DNA from 4 places in the Massilia genomosp. 1 genome. Region 1 is predicted to be linked to each of the others. Evidence: predicted binding sites of a transcription regulator. Region 1 holds the regulator's gene; each other region holds the start of a gene.
What was found. The regulator FNR, encoded in region 1, switches genes on or off when oxygen is low (the NO sensors DNR and NnrR bind a similar motif). The targets are predictions, from matches to a motif close to TTGATNNNNATCAA.

Region 1 (7,165 bases):
AGTTCGGACCCGAGCGCACCGAGCAGCCCCGGCACGTCGCCTTCGTACCAGCCCTGCTCCACCGCCAGCCGCTCGGTGTACAGCGCCCACCCTTCGGAGTGCGCGCTGCCGCCGCCAAAAATGCGCTGCGTGCGGAACTTCGGCAGGCCGCCAAGCTCCTGCTGGATCGCGAGCTGGAAGTGGTGCCCCGGCACCGCTTCGTGATACGCCAGGCTGCGCATGCGGATCATGTCGAACGCCGGCCCGCGCAGCGGGACCCAGAAAATGCCAGGCAGGCTGCCGTCCGGCGCCGGCACGCTGTAGTGCGCCGAGGCGCTGCCTTCGGTCAGCGCCGGTTCGCGCCGCACTTCCACCGGCGCGCGCGGCATCAGCTTGAACAAGGCGGCGCTGCGCTTTTCCGCATCCTTGACCATGGCGACGTAGCTGGCAAGGATCGCCGCGCGCGGATCGGCTCCGGCAGCCGGCTGGAAGGTGTTGTCGAGCGCTTTCATGCGCACGTCGATGCTCCCTTCGGTAAATCCGAGCTGGCGCAGGTGGCGGTCCATCTCGCCTTCGATGCGCGCCACTTCGCGCAGCCCGATCGCGTGGATCTGCGCCGCTCCCAAGGTGGTGCCGGTGTAGCTGGCCAGTGCATGGCTGTAGGCGGCGGCGCCGTCGGGCAGGCGCGCGATGCCGGCTTCGTCGCCGGTGTTCGGGTGCAGTTCGGCCAGCAGCGCCCGGGTCCTGGCGTAGGCGGGCAAAATGCGCTTGCCGACAATCGCTGTGGCCTGGTCGATGGCGGCGGCGCGCGCTTGCGGCGTCAGGTCGGCCAGCGCGGCGCTGCGCTCGGCCAGCGACAGCACCAGCACATTCTTATCGGCCGCTGGCTTGAGGAAGGCGTCAACCTGCCCCTGCGCGCGTTCGAGGATGAAGCGCGGCGGCAGCATGCCGCGCGCCGCGGCCGCACGCGCCCGCGCACTGGCCTGGTCCATGCGCTCGCCGATCTGCGCCAGGCGCGCCAGGTAGCTTTCGACATCGGCCGCGCGCCGCATCGGGTGCGCGCTGGTCATGAAGTTGACCAGCGCGATGTGCGTGCCGCCGAACTGCGAAAACACGAACGCATGCTCGTCGAAACGCTCGCCGGCCAGATGATTGGCCAGCGACCAGCGCATGGTCTCGGCCGAGACGCGGTCGGTCGCATCGAGCGCGCCGGCCAGAAAGCGGTCCAGGCGCGCCACCCCGGCCTTGGCCAGCGCCGTGTAACGGGCGCGCTGCGCCTGCGTGATCGGGGCCAGCTGGCGGTCCAGCGCCTGCTGTTCGGCGCCGGCGAAATACTGGTCGACCGTGGCGCGTTGGGGCGACAGGCGCACCCAGTCGGCGGCAAAGCGGTCGGCCCATGTGTCGAAGGCGCTTTCACGGTTCTCCATGCCGGCCGGCGCGCTCGCGCCGGCTGCCGCAAGCACCGGCAAGGCGGCGCCGCCGAGCGACAGTGCCACCAGCGCGGCGGTCAGGCAGGGCGCGATGGCGCGGCGGAACGGTGTATGCATGCGAAAGTCTCCTGGTGGGTGTCATCGGCGTTTTGCCGCGACAGAATTTATCATGGATTCCGACAAGAAACCACCACAGCGGAAACCACCACCGCCCCGGCGTTTCGCCCGTCAATCCAGGCCGAACGCCGTGGCCGCGCGCGCCGCCGTGCGCCGCGGCGACAAACAACGACAATTGCTTACCTTAAGGGACTGGATCGCCAGCCCCGACTGGAGTAGCATGGCGAGCCACGATGCCAGCGCGTCTCGCCGCCTCAACCGGTACAATGCCGCCATCGCCCAGTCATTCGTCAAAGGTCATTGCATGTATATCAAGAATACCGTCATGGCGCTCGCCGCCCTGTTGCTCGCCGCCAGCGCGCAAGCCGAAGTCGCCGTTACCGCCGAAGTCGGCACCACGGGCGTCGGCGCCCATCTGATTTTCCCAATGGAAAAAACCCTGAACGCCCGTTTCGGCGCCAGCTACTTCCAGCACAAGTACAACGATACCGCCAGCACCCTGAGCTACACGATGAAGGCCAAGCTGCAAAATATCGATGTGCTGTTCGACTGGCACCTGATCGATAACAGCCCGTTCCGCCTGACCGGCGGCGTGGTATATAACGGCAACAAGATCAGCATGGTGGCGCGCCAGGATTCGAACGGCTTCTTCAACATCAACGGCAAGCAATACGCCGCCAGCCAGGTCGGCATCCTCAACGGCGGGATCGAGTACAACAAGGGCGCGCCTTATGTTGGCGTGGGCTGGGGCAATGCCTTAAGCACCGACAAGAAGTGGCAGCTCAGCGCCGACCTGGGCGCGCTGTGGCAAGGTCACCCGAAGGGCCGCTTGACGAACTCGCAATGCACCGCCGCGGCTGCCGCCTGCGCCACCCTGGCGCGCGATGTCGCCACCGAGCGCGTGAAGATGGAAGCCGACGTCGAGGCCTACAAGGTCTATCCGGTCTTGCGCGCCGGTATCAGCTACCGTTTCTGAGCGGCAGGCAACAGGCAAGGAACAGCGCGCCGCGCGGGCGTGGTTTTGGGTAGGATATCCTTTTTACAAGGGAGTGCGCCATGAAACCACGCTTTCACTCGCTCGCGGCGCTGGCCGCCTGCTGCATGCTCGTTCTGGCCACGGCCGCCTGCGGCGACAAGCAGGAACCGACCAAGCCCAAAGTGGCGACGGCGTCGTTGACCCGGTAGGCTTTTGCGCCCCGGCAAGCGCCGGACAGAGTAAACTACGCCCTTGTTCTTTCGCTGCAAGGTCGCTTCCCCATGTCTTTTGATTCCCTCGGTCTGATCGATCCCCTCGTGCGCACGCTGGACGCGCTCGGTTACCGCACGCCCACGCCAGTGCAGGCGCAAGCCATTCCCGCCGTGCTGGCCGGGCGCGACATGATGGCCGCCGCCCAGACCGGCACCGGCAAGACCGCCGGCTTCGCCCTGCCCCTGTTGCAGCGCCTGACCTTGCAGGGCCAGGTCGGCGCCAATGCGGTGCGCGTGCTGGTGCTGGTGCCGACGCGCGAACTGGCCGAGCAGGTGCATGAGAGTTTCCGCGCCTATGGGGCCGGCTTGCCGCTGCGCACCCACGTGGCCTACGGCGGCGTGAGCATCAATCCGCAGATGATGAAGCTGCGCAAGGGACTCGACGTGCTGGTGGCCACTCCCGGCCGCCTGCTCGACCTGTACCGCCAGAACGCGCTCAAGTTCGACCAGCTCGAAACCCTGGTGCTCGATGAAGCCGACCGCATGCTCGACCTGGGGTTTTCGCGCGAACTCGACGCCGTGTTCGCCGCCCTGCCGAAAAAACGCCAGACCCTGCTGTTTTCAGCCACGTTTTCGGACGAGATCCGCGCCCTGGCCGGCAAGCTGCTGAGCGACCCCTTGAGCATCGAGGTCAGCCCGCGCAACAGCACCGTCAAGCGCATCCGCCAGTGGGTCGTGCCGGTCGACAAAAAACGCAAGCCGGAACTGTTCTTGTACCTGCTTAAAAAGCACCGTTGGGGCCAGGTGCTGGTGTTCGTCAAGACGCGCAAGGGCGTGGACCAGCTGGTCGAGACCTTGCAGGCGCAGGGCGTCGCGGCCGATTCGATTCACGGCGACAAGCCGCAACCGGCGCGCCTGCGCGCGCTCGAGCGTTTCAAGGCCGGCGAAGCGAAGATCCTGGTGGCGACCGACGTGGCCGCGCGCGGGCTCGATATCGACGACTTGCCGCAGGTGGTCAATTTCGACCTGCCGATCGTGGCCGAAGACTACATCCATCGCACCGGCCGCACCGGCCGCGCGGGGGCCTCGGGCGAAGCGGTCTCGCTGGTCTGCGCGGATGAGGTGCAATTGCTCGCCGCCATCGAAATTCTGACGAAGCAAACCCTGGAACGCATCGAGGAGCCTGGTTTCTCGCCGGAACACAGGGTACCCCTCACCAACACCGCCGGCGAGGTGCTGAAAAAACCCAAGAAACCCAAGAAAGCCAAGATCAGCGGCGACGTGTCGACGGTCGACGTGCGTTTCCGCCCGCGCTGAGGCCGGCGCCGCACCATGCGCAGGGGTATGGATTGCCTTGTTAAGACATGCACAACGCAAATGCGCAAAATGCATGCCCGGCAGGGAAAACACGCATCTGTATCGGGCAAACAGCCCCATCTGTTCCGGTATTCGCCTGTGCGCCGGAGTCGCTGTGGGGTATCATACGGCTCAAGCCACAAACCGTCAGACCCTATGCCTCAGCCTCTCCCATTCGTTCCGGCAGCCATGCTGAACGTCGCCGCACTCAAGGCAAGCTGCGCAGGATGCAGCATGCATCAGCTGTGCCTACCAATGGGACTCGACAGCGAAGATATCACCCGGCTCGACAACATTATCGGCAAGCGCCGCCGCCTGTTGCGCGACGAACGCCTGTACCAGATGGACGAGCCGTTCCGCAACCTGTACGCGATCCGCTTCGGCCACTTCAAGACCTACCAGGTCAACGCCAACGGCGAGCAGCAGATTACCGGTTTCCAGATGGCCGGCGAACTGCTGGGGATGGACGCCATCAGCGGCGACCGCCACCATTGCGACGCGGTCGCGCTGGAAGACAGCGAAGTGTGCGAAATCCCGTTCGCGCGCCTGGAAGAATTGTTCGGCCAAGTGCCGACCCTGCTGCGCCATTTCCACCGCATCATGAGCCAGGAAATCACGCGCGAGCAAAATGTCATGCTATTGCTGGGAAATATGCGGGCGGAGCAGCGCTTTGCCGTATTCCTGGTCAACCTGTCGGCGCGTTACGCGGCGCGCGGTTACTCGGCCACCAGCTTCCAGCTGCGCATGTCGCGCGAAGATATCGGCAATTACCTGGGGCTGACCATCGAAAGCATCAGCCGCCTGCTGTCGCGCTTTAAAAAGCAGGGCTGGATCAGCGTCGACAAGCGCGAACTGAGCTTGCTCGACCCGGCCATGCTCAAGGCGCTGGCCGCCGGCACCGAGCAGTGCAGCCCGATGGCGTGAGCCGGCCGCGTTACGGGCCGGCGCCACCCTGCGCCGGTGCGCCTGATCCCTCCCGCAGCCAGGCGGCAAGCTCGGCTTCGAGGGTGGCGCTGCCGCTCACGGCCAGCAGCGCGCACTTTGGATGGCCCGTGAAACGCAGCATGACAACCGGCGCGCCCGAAATGGCCATAAACGCCCGCTCCCCGTGTGCCACCTTGAACCAGCCCGAATAGTAGCCGAAGGCGGCAATGCCGTTTCTTTTGGTCGACATCGCCAGGCTGCTCATATCGCCACTGCGCGTGATGACCGCCCCCTGGATGCAGGCGCGCTCGACCCTGAAGGTGTAGAAGGCATGCTTGATGACCAGTGCATCGGCTGTCAGCTCGACCGAGTGACGGATGAACATGCTTGTGCATACAAGCAGCCCCAGCAATGCCGATGCAATCAGCATGCCGCTGACAAAGCCGGTTTCCGTCGCCGTCGGGGTTGTTGTATGCGGGGTCAGGAAATAGAAGCCCGTGGTGAGCAGGAGCGGCACCGCGAACAGCATGCCGATCAAGAAAACTTGCTTGTTGGAAGTTGGAATATCGATGTTTATCATCCGGGTGTTCCATTCTGCCGTGGTTCGAGTTGTTGATTGGACACTAGCGCGACAGTATAGTTCAATGCCAGTGCGCTCAACGGCCTGTCAGGGGGCGTCGGGCACGAGCGGTGTCCACTCCTTGCCATCGAAGACCACGGCGCCATATCTGCCGGCGAACAGCATCACGCCATCTCCCACCGCCAGAACACGCGAACGGTGGCGCGCCTCCGGCGGGACGTCCGCGTCCGCCAGCTTGCCATTCCCGATGGTCCAGAGCCCGTCGTCGGAGTTACACCAGACCTTGTCCGCAAACCACACCATATCGTTGAAGGGCCGTGCCAGCGTCGTTTTTTGAATGAGCTTCCACAAATTCTCGCGCCCGCGCAAAATGCCCCCGCCTTGCAAACCGATGTAGACATAGCCGTCGCCGGCGCAGCAGATCGCCTGGATATGCTGATCGACCCGTACGCGGCACTGGTGCCAGCGCACGCCGTCGAAGCGCCAGACGTCGCCCTTGCCTCCCGCACAGTAGATGTCCCGGGCGCTGAAGCCATCGATGACGTCGAAGCCCTCATCATTCGAGCCGTGAGCGTCTCGCTCCGGTTCCGGCAGCGTGTCCCGGCCTGCCAGGCTTTCCCAGACACCGCACGCGGTCCTGCGGCACACCGCGCGCCAGGGACCCGCTGCGTAGACCAGTCCGTCGATGGTGGCGAGCGCGTTTACGGAGGTAACGAGCGCAGCGGTAGCGCTACCCATCGGGATTGCCGCTTCCATGCCGCGTTGACCGCTGCCGAGGACGGCGACGCCGCCACGCGCGCCGACCATGACCGCCTGCTCCAGCGGCTGGCGCGCAACGGCCAGAAAAGGCCAAGCGAATCCCGTGTATTCCTTGTAATCGATTTCTCCGGTATCGGTGAAGACATTCACCATCCGCTTGTTCGGTTCTTCCACGGCAAAGTCGTCCACTGCTTCGATACAAGCAAACGAAAAGGCATGCTTGCTGCGCACCGCACAGTCGTGCAGATAGAAATCGCCGAAGGCGGCGTCCCAGTTTTTCTCGCTGATCATCCTTGCCGTCCCGGTTGCGTCCAGGCGAGCATGATAGCCGAGCCACGGGCGAGCTGTCAGGACGGTGCCGTTGCTAGAACGGCGGATGCGGATCGTCCGGCACCACCACCAGATAATAGGTCAGCATGCTGGCCAGCGCGCAAAAAATCCAGAAGAAGAAAAAGCCGATCGTGTACACCGCCATCGGCGTCAAGGCCAATTGCCCCATGTGCAGTTCTTCGCGCGGATCGAACATCGCAAAGAAACAGCCTTCGGCCAGCATCGCCGCCAGGAAGGCGGGCCACAGTACTTTCATCGCAAGACGCATCGACACTCCCCCGTTTAGTTTGTTGCTTGCTGGACGTCGGCCTTGATCGCCAGCGCCTGCTCGCGCGGCCAGTGCCAGGCTGCGGCCAGGCGCCAGTCGCGCTTGCCGCCTTCGACCACCACCTGCCAGCGCGCGCGCTCGAGCATCGGCAGCGCCACCGAAAACCGCCCGCCGGCGTCCGGGATCACATCGATCTTGCGGTCCTTTTCGGGCTGGGTGGCGTGCGCCAGATGA
Region 2 (7,165 bases), on a different contig from region 1:
GTCGATGCGGGCGCTGTTCTTCGGGGTGAGCTCGGGCAGCTTGAGTTCTTCCCACACCCAGTCCATGACCTCGTCGATCGACAGTTCGAGCAGCAAGGTCACGTTGCCATCGTCGTTGCCGCCACCGTCCTGGAGGGCGCCACTGTCTTGCTCCGGCGTGCCGGGCAGCAGCACATCGCCCGGTTTACCGGCGCCCTGGCCGGCGCCGGTCGCGCTGCGGGCGTCGGCCAGGCGAAAACGGGCGTGTTCGAGCATGCGCACGGGCACGTGTACGGTGCGCTCTTGCGGGCCGGTGATCAGGTCGGGACCGGCAATGAGCTCGGGCAGGTGGTGTTGCACGGCCTCGCGCACCTTGTCGTTGTGGCGCAGCCAGTCGCGCGCCCCGCGCGAGAACAGCTCGTACCATGCCGTGTCGATGGAAGTGCTCACGCCGTTTCTCCGGGCTATTCCTGGGCCAGCAAGGTGGTGACATAGTTCAGCGCTTCGCGCGCGCTGTGGCTGTCGTAGCCGTATTCGTCGACCAGCCGTTTCTCGACGGCGGAAATCTTGGTGCGGATTTCGTCGTCCGGCCGCTTGGCCGAGCTGACCAGGCGCAGCACATCGCGCCGCTGTTCGAACAGGTAATGCTGTACCGCGTCGTTGAGCTGGAGATGGCTGTCGAGGCCGAACCTGGCGCCGCGCTTGTAGGCGCCCATCGCCTTGCGCACCACTTCCTGGCGGAACGATTGCTTGCCCGACTCCGAAACATGGATCTTTTCTTCCACCGCGCGCAAAAACCGTTCGTCGGGCCGCCGTTCTTCGTTGGTGATGGGATCCTTGATCTGGCGGTTGTCGAGCATGGCTTCGACCTCGTCCAGGTATTTGTTGAGCAAGTCCTGGGCTTCTTGTTCGAAAGACACGAACAAGGCCTTGTGGACGTCTTCCTTGACCCAGCGGTTGTAGAAATCCTTGCGCGTCAGCACCAGGTAATCGACCCATTTGCGCTTTTTCTTGGGGTCGATGCGGGCGTCGCTCTCGATTCCGTCTTTCAGGGCCAGCAGCACGTCCATGGTGGACAGGCTCTTGCGGTTGGAGCTGATGATGGCGTTCGACAAGGCATTGATCACAAACCGTGGCGACACGCCAGCCAGGCCTTCGTCGGGCGCCTTGTCTTTTTCTTTGATGCGCCGCACGTCGGCGCGGTTCATGCCGTCGACTTCTTCGTTGGCGTGAATGCGCACCTTCTTGACCAGTTCGACCTCCTTGTCGTCGCTGTCCTGGATGCGGCTCAGGATCGCGAACACGGCCGCCGCGTGCAGCACGTGCGGGTCGAGATGCACGTCGCGAAACGCCGGCGCGGCCGACGAAATGAGCTTTTTGTAGATGCGCGCCTCCTCCTTGTAGTTGAGCGTGTACGGCACCTGGATGATCACCATGCGGTCGAGCAGCGCCTCGTTCTCGCTTTCTTGCAGGAAGCGGCGGAACTCGGCCAGGTTGGTGTGGGCCAGGATCGTTTCGTCCAGGTAGATCAGTGGAAAGCGCGACACCTTGACGTTTTTTTCTTGCGTGAGCGTGAGCAGCAGGTACAGGAATTCGCGCTTGACCTTGAGGATTTCGATCATCTCCAGCACGCCCCGGCTGGCCGCGTACACCGCGCCCGACCACGACCACGCGCGCGGATCGCCCTCGTCGCCGTATTGCGCCACCTTGGACAGGTCGACCGAGCCGACCAGGTCGGCCAGGTCGGCCGTGGCGGGGTCGTGCGGGGCGTAGGTGCCGATCGCGCTGCGCCCCGCTTCGGACACGAAGAAGCGCTCGACCGGCATCTGCATGAAGTCGCCCGCGTACTGGTCTTCAAGACGGGCGCGGCAATGCGGACAGATGTCGCCGCTGATATCGATGCCATAGGTGTTGCGGCAAGTGGCGCGCAGGGTGTGCGGAATCAGGTGCAGGGGCGACTCGCGCACCGGGCAGCCGCCGATGGCATACAGCGCGCCGTCGTCGGTGTAGCTGTATTCTTCCAGCCCGCGCTTGAGCAGGATGACCAGGGTCGACTTGCCGCCCGAGGGCGGCCCGAGCAGCAGCAACAGGCGCCGCCCGATCTCGGAGCCGGCGGCGGCCGCCTTGAAGTAGTCGACCACGCGGTCGATGGCGTCGTCGATGCCGAACAGGTCTTCCCCGAACAGGCGGCAGCGGAAGTGGCCGTCGCCACCCTCGGTGCAGGTGGCGCGGATCATGTCCCATATATATTGGTGCGAACTGCGCGCGACCTGCTGCGGCGTGCGCGACAGCACCTGTTCCATGAACTGCGCGAAGCTGCCCGACCAGTGGCCGGCCCGGTGCTGGCGCGTGAACACCCCCAGGCTCTCGATGAAAGAGGCGTGCGGGTCGTGCAGGATGGTCGCTTGCTCGTCGCCGGGAATACTCACGTTGGCTCCTGGTTGGTCTTCTTTCAGTATCAGCGCGGGCTCAATGCGCAAACTGATACACATCAATGTGCGCCATTGAACCAATGGGGAGTTTTACGAGCTGATGTAGTGAAGGGGGGCTGAAAACCCGGTGACCGGTATGCACGACCCGGCTCATCCGGCCATGCTGCGCAATAAGTTCGCTTGCGCACAGAAGCGCTCGACCATTGCGATTACGATACAGTTTCTTTATAACCTAGAACTGTGTGAAGGAAAAGCCCATGTCAGCATATAACCATTCCGATCAAGTGGCTGAGTTGAAGTCCAAGATCAAGTCGATTCGCTTCGCCATGTTCACGACCGTCAACGCCCAGGGCCGCCTCGTCAGCCGTCCAATGACCAACCAGGAAACCGACAATGAAGGCAAGCTGTGGTTCTACACCTCGACCGATAGCGAACTGTGGGAAGACATCGTCGCCCACCCCGACGTGAACGTCAGCTTCGCCGAGCCGGAAGACCATACTTATGTGTCGGTCAGCGGCCGCGCCGAGCGCATCGTCGACCGCGCCAGGATCAAGGCCATGTGGAACCCCGCTGTCCAGGCCTGGTACCCGCACGGCCCGGATGATGCGCATGTGGTGCTGGTGCGCGTGGTCTCGAGCAGCGCCGAGTACTGGGATTCGACCGGCGGCAAGGTGGTCGGCCTGTTCGACATGGCCAAGGCCGTCCTGACCGGCACCACCCCCGACGTCGATCCGGGCGAACACGGCACGATCAAGCTCTGATTACGCCTCGCTCCGTGCGCGAAAGCGAACAGCAGGCAGGGCTGACGCGCATGCGTCGGATCGCCACCGGCTTGCTGGTGGCGATGGCGCTGGTGTTCGTGGCCGCGCGCTTGCTCGAGCCGCGCCATGCGGCGTTTGCCTTCGTGGCCGCGTTCGCGGAGGCGGCGATGGTCGGCGCGATCGCCGACTGGTTCGCCGTGACCGCCTTGTTCCGCCATCCGCTGGGCTTGCCCATCCCGCATACCGCCATCATTCCCACGAATAAGGAAAAAATCGGCGAAAACCTGGGCAATTTTCTCGAAACAAATTTCATGAGCTACGATGTGGTGCATGCCGAACTGGTGCGCATCGACTTCGCCGGCTCGGCCGCGCACTGGCTGGCGCAGGGCGCCAACAGCCGCGCCGTGGCCGACCAGGCCGTCAGCGCGGTGCCGGTGTTGCTGCGCATGATCGACGACAAGGATGCCGCCGCTTTCCTGCGCGAGGCGCTGTCCGGCGCGCTGCAGGACGTCAAGCTGGCGCCGATCCTGTCGCAAGTGTTGTCGGTGCTGGTGGCGGGGCGCCAGCATCATGTGCTGCTCGAACGCCTGCTCGGGCTCGTTTCAGGCGCGCTCGAGGCGCATCGCCCCTACATCCGCCAGAAAGTACACGAGCACAGCCCGCGCTGGTTGCCGCGCGCCATCGATGAAAAATTCTATGAGCGCCTGATGGAAGGGGTGCAAAATACGCTGGCAGAGATCCAGGGCGAAGACAGCGAATGGCGGGTGCGCTTCCAGGCCGCCACCGAAGAGCTGATCGAGAACCTGGCGCACTCGCCGGAATACGAAGAAAAATTGCGCGGACTGTTAGAGAGCAGCCTGAACCATCCACTGTTCCGCACCTATGTGGGCCAGGTGTGGGAAGACGTGCGCGACCGCTTGCTGGCCGATGCCGGATCGGATAACTCGAAACTGTCGGCGCACCTGCAATCGGCCTTGCAGGCGTTCAGCCGCGCGCTCGAGCGCAATCCGGCGATCCAGCAGCGCATCAACGACTGGCTGCGCACCTTCGCGGCCCAGACCATCGTGTCCAGGCGCGAACTGATCATCGCCCTGGTGCGGCGCGTGATCCGCAGCTGGGATGCCGACACCATCGCGCGCAAATTCGAGCTGCACGTGGGGCGCGACCTGCAATATATCCGCATCAACGGCACCATCGTCGGCGGGCTGGTGGGGCTGGCGCTGCATTGCGTCTCGCTCTTGTTCACCTGATGCCCGGCGCCGGACTGGCTATTTCATCTGCTTGATCAGGCGCCACGCCATCAAGCTCAGTACGCCCACGCCCGCCAGCAGCGCGCCCCACAGGGCGAACATGCGCATGCGCGCGGCGTCGGCCGCCTTGCCGGCCGCGCCGGGACCTTCGGTCAGAGCAGCCGTGGACGTTTGCAGCGGCCCGGCCACCGCGCTTTCGAGGGCGGCAATTTCGGCGGCAGTAAAACCGGGCGCGACCTGCGCCAGCGCACTGGCGCCCGGTTTGGCGTCGGCGCGCCCGAAGGCCAGCCGGTAGGGCGGCTTGCCGTTGGCGAGAAATACCACTGTCGATGGAGTCCAGGCCAGGCGCAGGGCCGGCGCCGTCGCCCCGGCGTTTTCCGTGCGCAGCACCCACTCGGTCTGGTGCGCCGGCGTGATGCCGATGTCGCCCGAGGCGCGCCGCTTGCCGCCCTGGGTCAACTGGTAGAAGGTGGCCGCCGCCAGCGGTTCGAAGTGCCAGGTGCTGGTCTTGCCGCCCTCGCGGTCGGGCAATTCCACATAATGGCCGAGCTGGGCCGGCATGACCACGTTTTGCTCGCCCAGGTCGACCCCGATGCGCTGCACCGGAATGGCCACCGAGGCCGGATACACATGGTCGTTGGCAAAGCGCCCCGGCTTGGGCTGGATCAGCAGGCGTTCCACCTGCGGCGCCAGCGCCGTGTCCAGCGGCGATTCGGCGGTAATGCCGGCGAACCGCAGCGGCTTGCCCTGGCGCCAGCTCAGGCGCGCATAACGGAAGGCGCGCGCTTCGAAGTCCATGCGGTCGCTGGCCAGGGTTTCGTTGCGCTCGTTGACCAGCCAGGACAGGTCGGTCTCGCCGGCCGTATCCCAGTGTTTCAGATCGTCGCTCACTTCCAGCACGACGCGCGCGTTGTAGCCGCTCACGCCGGCGGGCAGGGTGAAGCGCAGCGCATCGATGGTGGCGCTCGCGGCGCTGGCGCCCAGGTCGAGCACAAGCGTGTCCATGCCGCCATCGGCCGCGCCCGTCGCCGGCCGCGTGCGCGCGCTGACCGACAGCACCGTGCCGTCGCCGGAGCGCTGCACTTCGATGTCGGTGTCGGCAAGGGAGCCGGCCGGGCGCGCCGTTTGCACGCCGAACAGGCGCACCGGCAGGTCGCGCCGCGAGCGCTCGGCGCGCGGCATCGGTTCCTGCAAGCTGAACGCCAGCTTGTTGCCCTGCGCATCGAACAGGCGCAGGTCGCGCAAGTCCGCCGTGCGGGCGTGCAGGTACACGTCCTTGGGCAGGCGCAGCTGGACCACCGATTCCTTGCCGCTGACGGTCAGCGGCAAGGCGTGGCGGTAGTCGCCCGCCAGGTCGCTGAGCGGGGCCTCGGCCAGCGCCAGGGGAGAGCTTGCCGCGGCCAGCGCCGCCAGCACCAGCGAAGCCTTGGGAATATTTGACATCAACGTGGGTCCTTGGTTCATGGCGCCGGCGCTTCCGGCGCACTTTCTTGTTGCGTTGGGAACGGTGCAATATAGCCGATCATGACCATCAGCAGGCCGACCCCGACAAAGCTGACGATGCGCGCCACTCCGCCAACGTTCGACAGGTCGACCAGGAACAGCTTGCCGACTACCAGGCCAAGCAGCACCGCGCCGATCACCCACTGCTTGCGCGAGGCGTGCTTGGCCGCGCGCCACATCAGCAGCAGGGCCGAAATGCTCCACACCAGCGACAGCATGGCCTGGATGAACTGCGAGTCGTACAACTGGGTTCCGCTGTACGGGATGTGCAGATAATGCGCCGCCGTGCGCAACAGCATCAGGTTGAACCAGGCGTAGCCGGCCCAGGCCAGCACCGCGGGCACGCGCGCCAGCAGCGCGCGATCGTCGTCGCTGCGTGCATCATGCAGGCGCATGCGGTAGCAGGCCACCGCCAGCACCACCGCGAAGCCGGTGGTCAGGTCGAGCGGATTGAGAACCGGCAGGTAGGGCAGGGGCGCCATGGCGCCATCCTGGGTCAGGTTCCAGACGGCTGCCAGCATCAGCGACCAGCCGGTCGCCAGCGGGATCAGGGTGCTGCGGTGCCAGCCGGCGACCGGCGCCGCTGGCCACTTGTCGGCGCGCGCGCGGCCGATCAGCCAGACGATGGCGAGCATCATCAGCCAGGCCGGGATGAAGCGCGCCCAGCTGCCGCTGGTTTGCCAGCCAGCCTGGCTCAGCAGCACCGCATCGGCGTTATCGACGCCGAACAGCCAGCGCGATACCGCGATCGAGGCGAGCGGCCAGATCATCAGCCACGGACCGGCGGTGCGCACCGTGTGCAGCAGCGCCAGCCAGGGCGCGGCCACGGCCCAGCCGTTGGCCGGCCAGCGCTTGAGCATGTACTCCGAGGTCAGCCACAGGCAGGCCAGCGCCACGCCCGCTTCGAGCGCCACCGTGTCGCCGCCGTACAGCACCGACAGGGTCCAAGCGGTGGCCACCACCAGGCCGGCCCAGGCCGCGCCGCTGAACCAGCGCAGCGCCGGCCAGGCCAGGCGCTTTGCCGCCGCCGCGAACGCGAGCGCCGACAGCGCCAGCGCCACGCCATAGGCGTACAAGGAGGCAGAGTCGTGCGAATAGCCGCCCGCAACCAACTGATAGTGGCGGGTCAGCCACACGCAGAACAGCATCAGGACCGGAACGAACCACCACGCAGCCGACCAGAGCAGCATGATGTTCGACAGTGTTGGCTGTTGCGGCTGCGGTCCGCGTTGCATGGCCC
Region 3 (7,165 bases), on a different contig from region 1:
CGCCAGCAGCAGCATCGCCAGTTGCACCTTGTGGGGGCCGTGGCGCTCAAGGGCATAGGCGGTGGGGAGCTGGGCCAGAACCACGGAAAAGAAGAAGGTGCTGGTGAGCAGGCCCAGCTGGCCGGGATTGAGCGACAAGGACGCGACCAGGTCCGGCACCAGCACCGCATTCACGTTGCGCAGCAGCGCATGCATGTACTGACCGAGCGCGAATGGCAGGAACACGGTGAAAAACAGGGCGGCACGCGCTTGCCATGAGGTGTTCGGGGCGCCGCCGGCAGCACGCTCCACGTCCGGCACGGGGTTGTCGGCCGGGCGCGCGTGCGCGTCCGTGGCGCGCAAGAATGTGCTGTGGATGATGTCAGTGCGCATTGCGGACTCCGGTAGACGGTGAAAAGGATGCTGGGTCGCCGTCAAGGATTCTTGCTTGCAAAATTGCCGGCAGGAATTAATTGTAAAAGCCTGTGCCAGAACCAGATTGTGGCGCGTCAACTGAGTCCAAAAAAATTCCCCCAGGGCATCAATTCACCGTAGAACTAGCTCGTGTTGCAGCGCGGCCGCAGCGGCCCGGCGACTGGCAAGTGCTTGACGTAGCGCAACTTGCGTCGCGCGCGCGGGCGTACATTGGAGATGCGTCGAAGCAACATTTACCCAACGAATTTTTATACAAGGAAGTCGCCATGAAAATGCTGTTCACCGTTGCCACCCTGGGCCTGGCCATTGCGGCAGGTCATGCCTGCGCTGCCGAACCGGCCGAAAAAGATGCCATCGCCCTGGTCGAGAAAGGCGCCGCCCTGGTCAAGTCGGATGGCAAGGCCGAGATGATCAAGCGCATCAACGCCAAGGACCCCTCGTTTGTGCAAAGCGCGATCTATCTGTATATGTCCGATGCCAAGACGGGCGTGATCCTGGCGCACCCGATGAATCCGGCGCTGGTGGGCAAGGACTTGATCGATGTGCCCGACACCAACGGCAAGCCCTTCCGGCGCCAGGGGGTCGAGATGGTGGCCAAGCAAGGCAAGGGCTGGATCGACTACACCTACAAGAACCCCGCCTCCGGCAAGATCGAACCGAAGACGACCTATCTGATGCGCGTCGACGACGTCATCCTGCAAGCCGGCATCTACAAGAAGTAATCGCAAGACAGCGCTCGCCGGACGCGCGCGCTGCGGCGCGCCGGCCGGCAAGCCCGCCTTCCTGCGACACCCTGCTTGCTTGCCGCCGCAACTGGCGGTGGCGGTGGCGCCGATCCGCCCGCATGGCCGGGTGGCGCGCCCTGGCCGGAAACATCCCCGACACCGTGCCGCCCAACCCGCCCCGTACGCCGCGCGGCCGCCCGCATGGCGGCGGCGTTGGCGTGCGCTTACTGGCTGCAACGACCGGCGTCGGTGCGCTGCGCCGAGGTGATCGGAATCACCTTGCCGGCCGGGGCCGGCGCGGCGCGATCGTCCTCGCTTTCGAAGAAGAACTTGCTCTTGCCAAAAGCCGGCACCAGGTGATCCATCCAGGTCGCCTTGTCATCGTATTTGGCGAAGAAGGGTTTGCGCACCCAGTCAGGATTGCGCGCCTGCAAAAATTGCAGCGCGAACAGTTTTTCGCCATTGATGGTGACCACGCCATCGATCACGATCTTGCCGGGGAAGGCGCTCATGGACGGCCCGCGCACCGTGCGCGAGAGCCCCGACACCATCTGGAACGCCGCCTGGAAGATATCGTGGGCGCGCGCCAGCGGCAGCGAAAAATACTCGCTCGGCCCGGTATCGCGCTCGACGAACATATAGTACGGAATCGCGCCCAGGCGCACGCCGGTGGTCCACAGCTCGGCCCAGCTGGCGGGGTCGTCGTTGATGTAGCGGATCAGCGGACCTTGCATGCGCAGGGTGGCGCCGGTCGACACAATGCGCTTGACCGCCTTTTGCGCCGTCTCGTTGCGCAGTTCGACCGCGTGGCTGTAGTGGCCCATGATGGCCAGGTTCTTGCCGGCGGCGACCACCTTTTCGAACAGGCGCATCAGGTCGTCGGCATCGCGGTCGCTGACGAAACGCTGCGGCCAGTAGGCCACCGCCTTGGTGCCGATGCGGATGTTCTGGATATGCGCCAGCTCGGGCACCAGCAGCGATTCGAGGAACACGGCCAGCGAACGGGTATTCATGATCATCGGGTCGCCCCCGGTGATGAGCACGTCGGTGACCTGCGGCTGGCTTGCCAGGTAGGCCACCAGTTCGGTCGTTTCGCGCGCATCGAACTTCATGTCGTCCATGCCGACGAACTGCGGCCAGCGGAAGCAAAAGGTGCAGTAGGCGTGGCAGGTCTGGCCCGCGCTGGGGAAAAACAACACCGTTTCCTTGTACTTGTGCTGGAGGCCGCGCAAGGGAGCGTCGTTGACGCGCGGCACGTTATGGGTCATCTGGCCGGCCGGATGCGGGTTCATGCGCATGCGGATCGCGTGTACCAGCTGGTTGATGGCCGCCTCATCCTTCTTGAACAGCACCAGCTCGCGCAGCCGGGCGTACTCCTGGGGCTGCAGCATGTCGCGATGCGGAAACACAAGGCGGTAGATCGGATCGTCCGGAATATTGCTCCAGTCGATCAACTGGTCCATCACGTAGTCATTGGTGCGAAACGGCAGCACGCGCGCCACCACTTGCACCGCCTCCTGCAGCTCGGGCGACATGAATTGCCACTGGCGCGCCTGGGCGATCGACTGGCGCGTGTAGGGCTTGAAGGTGGGTAGCGGGGAATCGGTCACGGTGGAGCTCCAGGAGAAAGTCGGAAGGGAATGCCATCAGCGCTTTCCCAAAAGGAATGGCAGGCAGGAAGCCATCATAGGCTTGCATTTTGGAATTAAATTGTCGTAGATCAAGATGAGAGAGCGTCTGTGCGGCGGTGGCGCGCCCGAGTGTGGCTTGTACGCATCCTTTACCCCGACTTTGACATCGCGCAATCGACGCCATGAGGGACGGCATAAATTACGCAATGTACCCAAGCAACTATAGCCCCGCGTTCCCGAAAGGACTTATATGAAACTGCTGATGAGTGCCGCCGCCGTGTGCCTCGCCTTCACTGCCGGCCAGGCCTGCGCCAACGGCCCCACCGAGAAAGACGCCATCGCCATGGTCGAGCGCGGCGCGGCGCTGATCATGGTGAAGGGCAAGGATGAATTGGTGAAAAAAATCAACGCCAAGGACAAGGACTTCTTCCAGGGCGAACTGTATCTGCACATGCGCGACCTGCAAACCGGGATCGTGCTGGCGCACCCGATCAACCCCTCGATCGTCGGCAAGGACCTGATCGACGTGCCCGACGCCAGCGGCAAGAAATACCGCCGCGACATCCTCAACCTGAGCCAGTCCAAGGGCAAGGGCTGGATCGACTACCAGTACCAAAACCCCACCAACGGCAAGATCGAGCCGAAAACCGCCTACATCCAGCGCGTCGACGACGTGATCCTGGAAGCGGGTATCTATAAAAACTGAAGCGCCTGGAATGCGGGCGGCGCTTGCCGTTCGCTGAACGTTCTGTCGGGAGTAAGGCATGCTGAACAAACTGCGTATTGGGCCCAAGCTGTTGCTGGCCCCCGGGCTGGTACTGATCTTGCTGATGCTGGTGGCCGCCGGCGCCTGGTACGGCATGGTGCGCCAGAACGATTCACTGGAAAAAATGGTGCAGGTACACGCCACGCGCCAGAAAGCGGCGGCCGACGTGGCCGGCGACACCAAGCATGCGCACGCCAACATCTATCAATTGCTGGCCTGGATCAACGGCAGCTTCGCCCAGTCACGCGTGGATGCGCTCGCGGACGATATCGGCAAGAAGCACGGCGCCATCGCCGCCCAGCTGGGCGCGTTGGGGAGCATGGCGCACCCGTCCGAGAAGAAACTGCTCGACGCTTCCACGGCGGCGCTGGGCGCCTACCGCAAAAGCGTGCTCGAAACCATCGAAATGGCGCAGATGGACCAGTCGATCGCCACCAACTCGATGCAAAAGGCGGAAAAGCAATTCGTCGCCCTGAGCGCGGCCCTGGACCAGTTGGCCAATGTGGAAAAGCAGCTGGGCGAGCGCGCCTATGCCGACGCGCGCGCAGAATTTCGCGCGCTGGTGGGGGCGATGGGCGCGCTGGTGCTGCTCTCGATCGGCCTGTCGCTGCTGGCCACGATGCTGGTGCGGCGCGCCATGCTGACCGACATCCGCGCCATTGCCGCGGTGGTGGGCGCGCTCTCGGACGGGCGCCTGACGGTCGGCGCGCCCAACCGCGGCCGCGACGAAATCGCCGACACCTCGCGCGCGCTGGACCAGACCATCGGCACCCTGAACCAGACCTTGCGCGCGGTCCTGTGCTCGGTGCGCTCGATCGACAGCGCCTCGCACGAAATCGCCACCGGCAACATGGACCTGTCGAACCGCACCGAAATGCAGGCTGGCTCGCTCGAACAAACCGCCAGCGCGATGGAAACCCTGACCCTGGCGGTGAAAGAAAACGCCAGCAACGCGCGCCGCGCCAACGAGCTGGCGGCCAGCGCCGCCACCCTGGCCGCCAGCGGCGGCAAAGCGGTGGAGCGGGCGGTGACGAGCATGGCCCAGATCAAGGCCAGCTCGGCCAAGATGGTCGACATCATCGGCGTGATCGACGCCATCTCGTTCCAGACCAATATATTGGCCTTGAACGCGGCGGTGGAAGCGGCGCGCGCCGGCGAACAGGGGCGCGGTTTCGCGGTCGTGGCGTCCGAAGTACGCACCCTGGCGCAGCGCTCGGCGGCGGCGGCCAAGGAAATCAAGGCCCTGATCGCCGCCTCGGTGGCCATCGTCAACGGCGGCAGCGCCTCGGTCAACGAAGCGGGCGGCAGCATGGGCGAGATCGTGGCCTCGGTCAGGCAAGTCAACGAGATCATCGAGCGCATCAGCCTGGCCAGTTCCGAGCAGGCCGACGGCATCGCCGAAGTGAATATGGCGGTCGGCCAGATGGATGCCATGACCCAGCAGAACGCGGCGCTGGTCGAGCAGGCCGCGGCGGCGGCCGAAAGCCTGCACCAGCAGACGGTCAAGCTGTCGCAGGCGGTATCGGTGTTCCAGATCGATACCGATGGAGACGACGACACGGGGGGGCCCGCCCACGCCGGGCTGCACGGCGACCCGGACGCCGCTTACCGCGAACCGGCCGAGCGGCGCGCGGCGGCCAGCCGGATGCGGGCGGTGGGTGCGCGCGGGCGGTCGCCGGCGGCGCGCGCGGCGGCCGGATGGCGCACCGTGTAAAGCGCTGGCGCAAACTGTTAGCGGAAAGGCCGGCTCACGAAGCGCGACCCGGCCAGGCCGAAGCGCCAGGGCAGGTCCATGGCCTTGGAAATGCCGATGCGCGGGCCGGCCACCAGCACGGCCGGCGTGGCGGGGGCGAGCAGCGCGAACGGCGGCGCGTCCAGCGCCAGCGCATTGTGGAAGCGGGTCACGCCCAGCGCCTGGCACAGCTTGCCGGGGCCGGAGCACAGCAGGCGCAGATCGTCCACGCCGCGCCGCTCGCGCATCAGCGCGATGCCCTCGAGTGGCTCGATGGCGCGGATCAGCACCCCGGCGCCGTGGCCCTCCTCGCGGCAGACGAAGTTCAGGCACCAGTGGATGCCGTAGGAGCGGTACACATAGGCGTGCCCGGGCGGGCCGAACATGGCCAGGTTGCGTTCGCTGGGACCGGAAAAGCTGTGCGAAGCCGGATCGTCGCGGTCATAGGCTTCGGTTTCGACGATGCGCCCGCCCACGCCATCGACCAGCAGTTTCACGCCGACCAGCCGGCGCGCCACCTCGGGCGACGGCGCGCCAAAATCGATACCCGCCAACTGCGGTGTTGTCTGCATTTTCATAGGAAACAATTCTACCTAAACTCCCCCGCTGTCCGTTTGCCGGACAGTGCGGCTTGGTTTTACTGCCCCCCGGGTGTCTGCCCCCCCCCCCGGTGTCCCCCCCGGTGTCAGGTCTGACATTCGGACACGAGCTCAGCATTACCAGCCCCCTGGTGTCAGCCCCCTGGTGTCAGCCCCCTGGTGTCAGCCCCCTGGTGTCAGCCCCCTGGTGTCAGCCCCCTGGTGTCAGCCCCCTGGTGTCAGGTCTGACATTCGGACACGAGCTCAGCATTACCAGTGACGAGCTCGTGTCCGAATGTCAGACCTGACACCAGGGGTTGGGGGTGGTTTTGAGGCAAGCCTGCCAGTGTGGCCAGGCGATGTGTGACGGCGGGCCAACACTGAAGAAAGATTCTTTTTTGATTGAGACAAGATGAGCCGCTGCGAGGCAGACTGGTTTATAGTGACGCATTGCAAGAGATTCCACGCGGAAATTAATCTTCGATATCATATGAGCAATTCAGCCCTAGCCACCACTGCCGACGACCCGGTCGATGCCCTGATCAAGTCGATCCGGATACCGCCACGTCCGAGCCTGCTGGCCGACCTGCAGCGCGAACTGATGTCGGAAGATCCGTCGCCGGCCACCATCGGACGCATTATCGCCAGCGATGTCGGCATGTCCGGGGCGCTGCTGAAACTGGCCAATTCCTCCTTTTACGGCGGCAAGCGCAAGGCCAAGTCGATCGAGCAGGCGATTCTTTTCCTGGGGATCAACCAGGTCGCGGCCCTGATGACGGGCCTGCTGGCACGCCGCAGCATCGGCACCGACCACGCCTCGCTGGCCAGTTTCTGGGACCTGTCGACCCGGCGCGCCCAGGCCATGGTGTACCTGTCGCGCCGCTTGCGCATCGGCGAAGCCGACGTGGCGCACACCTTCGGCCTGTTCTGCGACACCGGCGTGCCGCTGCTGATGCAGCGCTTTCCCGCCTACGCCGCCACCTTCGCCGAAGCGGCCAACGACCCGCTGCGCCCGTTCACCGCGCTCGAAGATGAACGCCACAGCACCAACCACGCCGCCATCGGCTGCCTGCTGGCGCGCAACTGGGGCCTGTCGAGCGAAGTGGCCTGGGCCATCCTGCACCACCAGGATTACAGCGTGCTCGAAGACGAGGCCACCGACGACGCCGTGCGCGCCCTGGTGGCGCTGTCGCTGCTGGCCGAAAGCGCCATCCAGCAGTACCAGGGCCACGGCGGCTCGCTCGAATGGGACAAGGGCGGCGCCCGCGCCAGCGCTTACCTCGGCCTGTCCGACGACGACATCACCGACCTGCTCGACG
Region 4 (7,165 bases), on a different contig from region 1:
CCGCTGGCCAACGGCGTGATGATGGGGATCCGCCAGGTGATCATGCTGGCCGGGCCGCTGCTGGCCGGCATGCTGATCGCGCTGTTCGGCGACGGCAGCCGCGCCGGCGGCGCCGCTAACGCGAACGGCATCGGCATCGCCTTCGCGCTCGACAGCGCCAGCTTCTTGCTGTCGGCCTGGACCTTGTCCAAGGTGCGCCTGCTGCATGCGGCGCCGAAAACGGCGCCGCAACCGGTGCTGCGCGCGGTCGGCGCCGGCGTCAAGATGGTGTGGAACGACATGGCGCTGCGCACCAGCATGCTGTACTGGGGCCTGTGCGCTTTCGTGGTGGGCGGCGCGATGCAGGTGGCGCTGCCGGTGCTGGCCAAGACGGTGCTGCACGGCGCCTCGGCGCTGGGCCTGATCATGGGCGTGCATGGGGCCGGCAGCCTGGCCGGGATGGCGCTCAGCGGCGTGCTGGGCAAGTTCCGGGTCCGCAATTTCGGCACCACGGTGCTGCTGGTCGATGTGCTGGTCGGGCTGCTGCTCGTCCCGCTGGGGCTGGTGGCGGCGACCTGGCAGGCGGCGGCTCTGCTGCTGGCGATCGGCGTACTGGGCGGCTTCATGCAGGTGGCCGTGTTCAGCTGGCTGCAGCAACGCGTGCCGCGCGCCATGCTGGGGCGGGCCATGAGCATCTTCATGTTCATCGTCATGGGCGTGGCGCCACTGTCGGCCGCGCTGACCGGCTGGCTGCTGCAATACATGACCCTGGCGCAACTGTTCGGTGGCGCCGGATTGTTCCTGGTGGGGGCGGCGCTGCTGGCCTGGCTGCTCACGCCGATGGGGACGATTGCGGATGGGGCAATGCCGACGTCAGGCAAGTAAGGTCCAGGGGCGCGGACAGCGTGATCCGGACAGCCTCCGGCACGATGCCTGCGAACCTGCGGTATTGAGGTCACAATCTGTGATCTCAATACCGCCGGGGAAGTAGCCTCGCTAGTGATAAGAAGATGCAGCGCCGACGCTTCAATACCCGGCGTATTGAGGTCACGCCACGACCAACAATGTGGTTTACGATAGCGGCTTGCCAACGTCCAGGTCTCCCGATGCCCAAATTCTGCGCCAACCTCAGCCTGATGTTCACCGAAGTGAGCTTCCTCGACCGCTTCGCCGCCGCGCGCGCCAATGGTTTCGACGGCGTCGAGTTCTTGTTCCCCTACGCTGTCGACGCCGACCAGATCGCCGAGCGCCTGGCGCGCTGCGGCGTGCAACTGGTGCTGCACAACCTGCCGCCGGGCGACTGGAACGCGGGCGAGCGCGGCCTGGCCTGCGACCCGCGCCGCACCGGCCAATTCCAGGACAGCGTGGCGCTGGCCCTCGACTACGCCGTCGCGCTCGGCGTGCGCCGCCTGCACTGCCTGGCCGGCATCGTGCCGCCCGGCCTCGCGCCCGAACACGCGCACCAGACCTACATCGCCAACCTGCGCTTCGCCGCCGCCCAACTGGCCGCGCATGGCATCGACCTCATGATCGAGCCGATCAACACCTACGACATGCCGGGCTACTTCCTCACCGGCAGCGCCCAGGCTGCGGCGGTGATCGCCGAGTGCGCCGCGCCGAACCTGTTCATGCAATACGACATCTATCACATGCAGCGCATGGAAGGCGAACTGGCCAATACGATCCGCGCCCACCTGCCCCTGATCGGCCACATCCAGGCCGCCGACAACCCGGGCCGCCACGAACCGGGCACCGGCGAAATCCATTACCGCTACCTGTTCGCCCTGCTCGACGAACTCGGCTACAAAGGCTGGGTCGGCTGCGAATACCATCCGCGCGGCGAGACCATCGCCGGCCTGCATTGGCGTCGCGTATTTACTTAATTCATGGCAAAATCAACAACATGATCGTCGGCATATTTCGCCAATGGAAACATGAGCGAAGTTTGACTTTAAGCAAACTGGATTCAAATCAACGGCGCAAGAATAGGAACTTCTGGCCAGCCTTCCCGCGCCAGCCTGAAAGGATGTATGAACGCCCTTCGCACCCTCTGCACCTCCGCCCTCCTCGCCGCCAGCCTGCTGCTGGGCGGCTGCGCCAGCAACCGGGTCAACCTGGAGGAGGTGCGCGAATTCGCCGACGCCTCGGCCCGGCTGGGCGGCTACGACGAACTGTCCACGCGCTACCGCGACACCTATCTGCGCGAGCAACCCTACCTGCCGCCCGCCGCCGAAAAAGTCGCCAGGGACAACGACGCCAGGCGGCACGCCGCCTACAACGACTTCGTGGCCATCCAGCAAGCCGTGGTGCTGTACATGCAGACATTGAGCCAGCTGGCGGGCCAGGGGCGCTACGATTTCACGCCGCAGATCGACACCTTTAGCGTGGGCCTGAGCGGCATGAGCAACACCACGCTCGGCCAGAAGCAGGTGGCCGCCTACACCGGCCTGACGCGCCTGCTGACGCGCGCGATCACCTCGCACTTCCAGAAAGAGAGCGTGGAAACCATGGTGCGCGAAGGCGACGCCGATGTGCGCGTGCTGCTCGACGCGATGATCAGCCTGACCGACATCTACGCCAGCGCCCACGAGAATGAAAAGAAAACCGTGCTCGGCTTTTTCGAGGTGGCCCTGCCCCTGGCCGACCGGCCGCAGGACCGCCTGCTGTACACCCTGGCGCGCGCCCATGTGCAAGCCAAGACCAGCGAGTACCGCCTGATCGACCGCCGCATCGACCTGGCGCGCCAGGGCCTGGCCAAGGTGGTGCAGGGACACCAGCAACTGCGCGAAAACCTCGCCACCATGTCCGCGTCCGAGATGCGCCACATGCTCTCCGGCGTGGTGCGCGACCTGCGCCTGATTCGCGCCGGCCTGGCAACCGACTAAACCGACCCGAGGTGTGCTATGAAGACCGATCAAGACGGACTGGCCAGTGTGGAAGACATCATGGCGCTGGCCGCGCAATTATCAGGCGTCGCCGGCGCCATCCATGAACGCGCGCTGGTGGCCATCCGCGCGCCGGCCGACGCCAGGCTGGGCGAGGACGAGCGCAACGGCGCCTTCGCCCTGCTCGACGACGAACTGCTGTTGCGCCAGCACGTGCATGCCCTGTACCTGGACGCCGCGCGCGCCGTGGTCAAGGGCCTGGGCCAGCCGCAACAGCACGTGCTGGCCCTGACCGCCGACGCCGCCGAAAAAATCCGCAAGATCACCGTCATCGCCAACATCACCGGGCTGGTGGCGGCGGTGGTCGGACTGGCCGGCGCGGCGGCCAGCGGCGCGCCCGGCACCGTCTCGCTGGCGCTCAAGGATGTGCGCGACCATATCAAGGCGATCAAGGCCAAATAAGGTTCTGTCCGGCCAGATAGCCATCAGCGCCGGCGCGCGTGCGCCGGTATTCAGCGCCGCGCGAACGCGCTACACTCCTCTCAATGCGCGCGCGGCCACCCGGGCCGCTACGCCAACACAACATCAACTTTCCCGAGCCTCGATCATGAACGGACTGGAACCTGGGCAGCTTGCGCTTCTCAAAGCCGTCCTCGAACAGCGGCTGGCCGAACTGGCCCGCCACGACGAGGCCGAGGTGGCGGCCGGCCCGCGCGACCTGGCGGTGCAGGAGGTCGAAACCTCACCCGCCGACAAAGCCACCGTGCGCCTGCTCAACGACCTGGCGCTGGAAGCGGCCGGCCACCACGTGGCGCAACAGCGCACCATCGGCCAGGCGCTGGCGCGCATCGACGACGGCAGTTACGGGGAATGCGAGGAATGCGGCAATCCGATCGGCTTTTCGCGCCTGCAGGCGCGCCCGGAAGCGCGCCTGTGCATCGCCTGCCAGACCCGCGCCGAGAAGCGCTGACGCACGCGTCCATCGGGCGCGCCAGGCGCACAGCGAGCCGCAAGGCGCGGCCAACCGGCGCGCGCCCGCGGGCGTTTTCAGCTCATGTGCTGTCCGCCATTGATGGCGATGTTGGCGCCCGTCACGAACGCCGCCTCGTCCGACGACAGGTAGGCGACCAGGCCCGCCACTTCCTCCGGCTCGCCCAGCCGTCCGACCGGAATCTGCGGCAGGATGCGGCTGCTCATCACCTCCTCCGGCACCGCCATCGCCATATTGGTGCGCAGGTAGCCCGGCGAGACCGTGTTGACGGTCACGTGATGGCGCGCCATTTCGAGCGCCAGCGCCTTGGTGAAACCGTGCATGCCGGCCTTGGCGGCGGCATAGTTGGTCTGCCCGAAAGCGCCTTTCTGTCCGTTCACCGACGAAATATTGATGATCCGCCCCCAGCCCTGCGCGATCATCGGTTCGATCGCCTGCTTGGACAGGTTGAACACGCTGTCGAGATTGGTGCGCATGACATCGACCCAGTCGTCGTGGGCCATCTTGGCCAGGCTGCGGTCGCGCGTGATGCCGGCGTTATTGACCAGCACATCCAGGCGCCCCTGTTCGGACAACAGTTTTTGCACCATCCATTCGCTGTCGGCAAAGTCGCCCACATCGACCTTGTACGCGGAAAAGCGGAAGCCTTCGTCGCGCTGCGCCGCCAGCCAGCCCTCGGGCGAACTGTTGTGCGGCGAATAGGTGGCCGCCACGCTGAATCCTGCCCGGTGCAAACGCTGGCAAATTGCCGTACCCAAACCTCCCATGCCCCCGGTTACGAGTGCCACTCTTTTGATTTCCATCATGCTTTCCTGTCATCGTGGTGAAGTCCGAACCCAAGTCTAGGGTGCTTACCGTGCGCAACATTGAGCAATATCAAAGCTTGGGGAAAGATGGTTTAAGATGATGCCTATCACGGCCATCGAAACAGGAGCATGCATGGCGTACCAGACTATCCTCGTTCACGTCGACGACAATCCCTCGGTTTCCGGGCGCATCGGCGTGGCCATCGCGCTGGCCAGGCAAGGCGGACACCTGGTCGGGGTGGCGCCGACGGGCGTGGCGCGCGCGCTCCATCCGAGCCTGCCGCCCGGCCAGAGCGACCCCACCCTGGCGCTGCACCTGGGCTTTTTGCGCGAACAGGCGCAGGCCGCGCTGGCGGCGTTTAGCGCGCGCTGCGCGGCGGCCGGGCTGACCTCCTACGAAGGGCGCGTGATCGACGACGACGCCGCCGGCGGCCTGTGCCTGCATGGCCGGGTGGCCGATGTGATCGTGCTCAGCCAGTCCGATCCCGATCGGGGCGGACCGGGCCTGCTGGCCGACCTGCCCGCCGACGTGGTGCTGCACGCCGGCACCCCGGTGCTGATCGCGCCGTTCTCGGGCGAGCGCGCCAGCGTCGGGCAGCGCGTGCTGGTGTCGTGGGACGCCAGCCGCGAAGCGGCCATCGCGCTGCGCCTGGCGCTGCCGCTGCTGCGCCACGCGACCAGCGTCGAGCTGGCGGTGTTCGATACCGGGCCGGGCGGTCACACGGTGGCCGAAGCGCAGGCGGCCGATCCGCGCGCCTGGCTGGCGCGGCACGGGGTGCGCGCCAGTTTCGCGATCCACCCGCTGGCCCACAAGCGCCAGCACGTGGGCGAGGCCCTGCTGGCGCTGGTCGCGCAGAAAAATGCCGACCTGCTGGTAATGGGCGCCTACGGTCACTCGCGCATGCGCGAAACCATCCTGGGCGGGGTCACGCGCACCTTGTTCGAATCGATGAGCGTGCCGGTGCTGATGGCGCACTAAAACACATCTCGCCAGATCGGCGCCGCTACTGGGGGGGCTCGAAAAACCGTAGCGAGCGGCGTCAGTTTCGTCCGAGAAGCGCAGCCGTACGAATGTACGGTGAGCATCGCCGGGTGAAAATAACGCCGCGCAGTAGGTTTTTCGAGGTCCCCTACTGGCGCGCCTGCCAGAGAGGGCAGCGTCGTTCGTCCTTGCATGGCAAGCCATGCAAGCTCCCCGCGCCTTGTCCGCGCTGACCATGCATTGCCTGAGGCCATGTCCGCAACGTTTTCGCGGATCTAACGAGGCAGGCTCTGGAGACAACGACAGAATAAATCGACCGGAAAGGCTGGTGATTGATGTCCCATGTAGCGCCACTCAGCACCGCTATCAGCGGTGACAGGCTGGTCCGGCAATACCTTGGCGACCCGTCGCAGCGTCATACCACGCCAACAGGCGACGCCTACGTCGATCGGGAAACGGCCAGGGGCTATATGGATGGCGTCAAGGATTTGACGGAAGGCGAGCGTTGGTGCGATCCGCGCAATGCGCCACCGCACGAAATTCATATCGACGTCGTCCAGGCCATCGCTCAATCAAGCGCTGATCGGCGCAGGACGAACGCTGCCGTCCTGGTGCTGGAAACCCTGTCCCGTCTCTATCCTTGCAAGCCAAACGCAGGCAAGTCATGAAGTCCGCAAAAACCGGGACGCTGCGCGCCATGGCATCGCCAATCGAAGCGGCGTCGTCGCGTTTTTCTGCATCCGCGGTGCGGGCGCAGCGAACGGCGGCCACATCGACTTGATTGAGCCAGATGGCCACGGCTTCCATGTTTGCGCGATGAGCCGCTAGCAGGAGCCGGTTGTTCAAGTATGGCGCGCGGGCGGTATACCGAAACAGGCGCCAGGCGCCCGGACAGCGTCTCAATGCCAGTCGAGTTCGCGGATGCGCGAGACCTGGCGGCGCGCCATCAAGGCCCACAGTTGCTGGGCCAGGGGCAGGTCGGCGCTCATCCGGCGCGGCGGCGCGAGCGCCAGTTCGCAGTCGCGGTCGGACCATTCTTCGAAACGGATATGGCCGCCGCTGCTCACTTCGATCACATACATGAGGCCATCGTCGTAGCCGAAGCGCAAAGCCGCGCTGGCCGGTTCGGGCGCGGCAGCGGGCGCGCCACTGGCCTTGCCTTTGCCTTTGCCCTTTACCTGGCGCAGCGGCGCGTACAACTCGGCCAAGACCGCCGCCAGCTGTGCCTCGGTGGGCGCGGCGATGTCGCGTCCGTCCATGCTCGTCAGGGTGAGCCAGGCTTGAGTCATGGTCGCGTTCTCCCGGAGGCACGCAGTCACCGGCGCGGATGCCCCGGCTGGACTGGTACGTGGATGCACTATGTAAAGAGCATAATACCCAAAAAGCTGCTCATGCGAAGCGATATCTGAGGGTTGTTGCAGGCGCCATGAAACAGGTATCGAAACGCAAACGCGCCGCCCGGCGCAAAGGCAGGGGCGGCGCATGAAGGACGCTGCGTCGAGCGCCGCCGGGCGAGCGGTTT

Region 2: a site for FNR is predicted at 2,461-2,474, ahead of F1735_RS03905 (serine protein kinase). Genes of this name have one in related genera too.
Region 3: a site for FNR is predicted at 2,850-2,863, ahead of F1735_RS12725 (KamA family radical SAM protein). Genes of this name have one in related genera too.
Region 4: a site for FNR is predicted at 4,722-4,735, ahead of F1735_RS04730 (universal stress protein). Genes of this name have one in related genera too.

Annotation. Positions count from the first base shown of each region.
Region 1 covers NZ_WHJF01000090.1:11,705-18,869, reverse strand. Annotated here, with positions in the region: gene F1735_RS25590 (DUF885 domain-containing protein) at 1-1,526, opposite strand, end outside; gene F1735_RS25585 (hypothetical protein) at 1,831-2,502, shown strand; gene F1735_RS37505 (hypothetical protein) at 2,583-2,711, shown strand; gene F1735_RS25580 (DEAD/DEAH box helicase) at 2,784-4,031, shown strand; gene fnr (fumarate/nitrate reduction transcriptional regulator Fnr) at 4,227-4,994, shown strand; gene F1735_RS25570 (hypothetical protein) at 5,005-5,532, opposite strand; gene F1735_RS36800 (hypothetical protein) at 5,662-6,624, opposite strand; gene F1735_RS25560 (hypothetical protein) at 6,698-6,919, opposite strand; gene F1735_RS25555 (FixH family protein) at 6,946-7,165, opposite strand, start outside.
Region 2 covers NZ_WHJF01000006.1:104,980-112,144, forward strand. Annotated here, with positions in the region: gene F1735_RS03900 (DUF444 family protein) at 1-429, opposite strand, end outside; gene F1735_RS03905 (serine protein kinase) at 444-2,408, opposite strand; gene F1735_RS03910 (pyridoxamine 5'-phosphate oxidase family protein) at 2,669-3,172, shown strand; gene F1735_RS03915 (DUF445 domain-containing protein) at 3,223-4,422, shown strand; gene F1735_RS03920 (DUF3999 family protein) at 4,441-5,865, opposite strand; gene F1735_RS03925 (DUF2339 domain-containing protein) at 5,883-7,165, opposite strand, start outside.
Region 3 covers NZ_WHJF01000027.1:59,465-66,629, forward strand. Annotated here, with positions in the region: gene F1735_RS12715 (MFS transporter) at 1-372, opposite strand, end outside; gene F1735_RS12720 (cache domain-containing protein) at 681-1,136, shown strand; gene F1735_RS12725 (KamA family radical SAM protein) at 1,364-2,749, opposite strand; gene F1735_RS12730 (cache domain-containing protein) at 3,021-3,476, shown strand; gene F1735_RS12735 (methyl-accepting chemotaxis protein) at 3,535-5,250, shown strand; gene F1735_RS12740 (DNA-3-methyladenine glycosylase) at 5,268-5,846, opposite strand; gene F1735_RS12745 (HDOD domain-containing protein) at 6,337-7,165, shown strand, end outside.
Region 4 covers NZ_WHJF01000008.1:27,709-34,873, forward strand. Annotated here, with positions in the region: gene F1735_RS04700 (MFS transporter) at 1-864, shown strand, start outside; gene hyi (hydroxypyruvate isomerase) at 1,086-1,862, shown strand; gene F1735_RS04710 (hypothetical protein) at 2,010-2,864, shown strand; gene F1735_RS04715 (hypothetical protein) at 2,883-3,326, shown strand; gene F1735_RS04720 (TraR/DksA family transcriptional regulator) at 3,472-3,834, shown strand; gene phbB (acetoacetyl-CoA reductase) at 3,912-4,658, opposite strand; gene F1735_RS04730 (universal stress protein) at 4,795-5,640, shown strand; gene F1735_RS04735 (Rap1a/Tai family immunity protein) at 5,979-6,311, shown strand; gene F1735_RS04740 (hypothetical protein) at 6,543-6,932, opposite strand.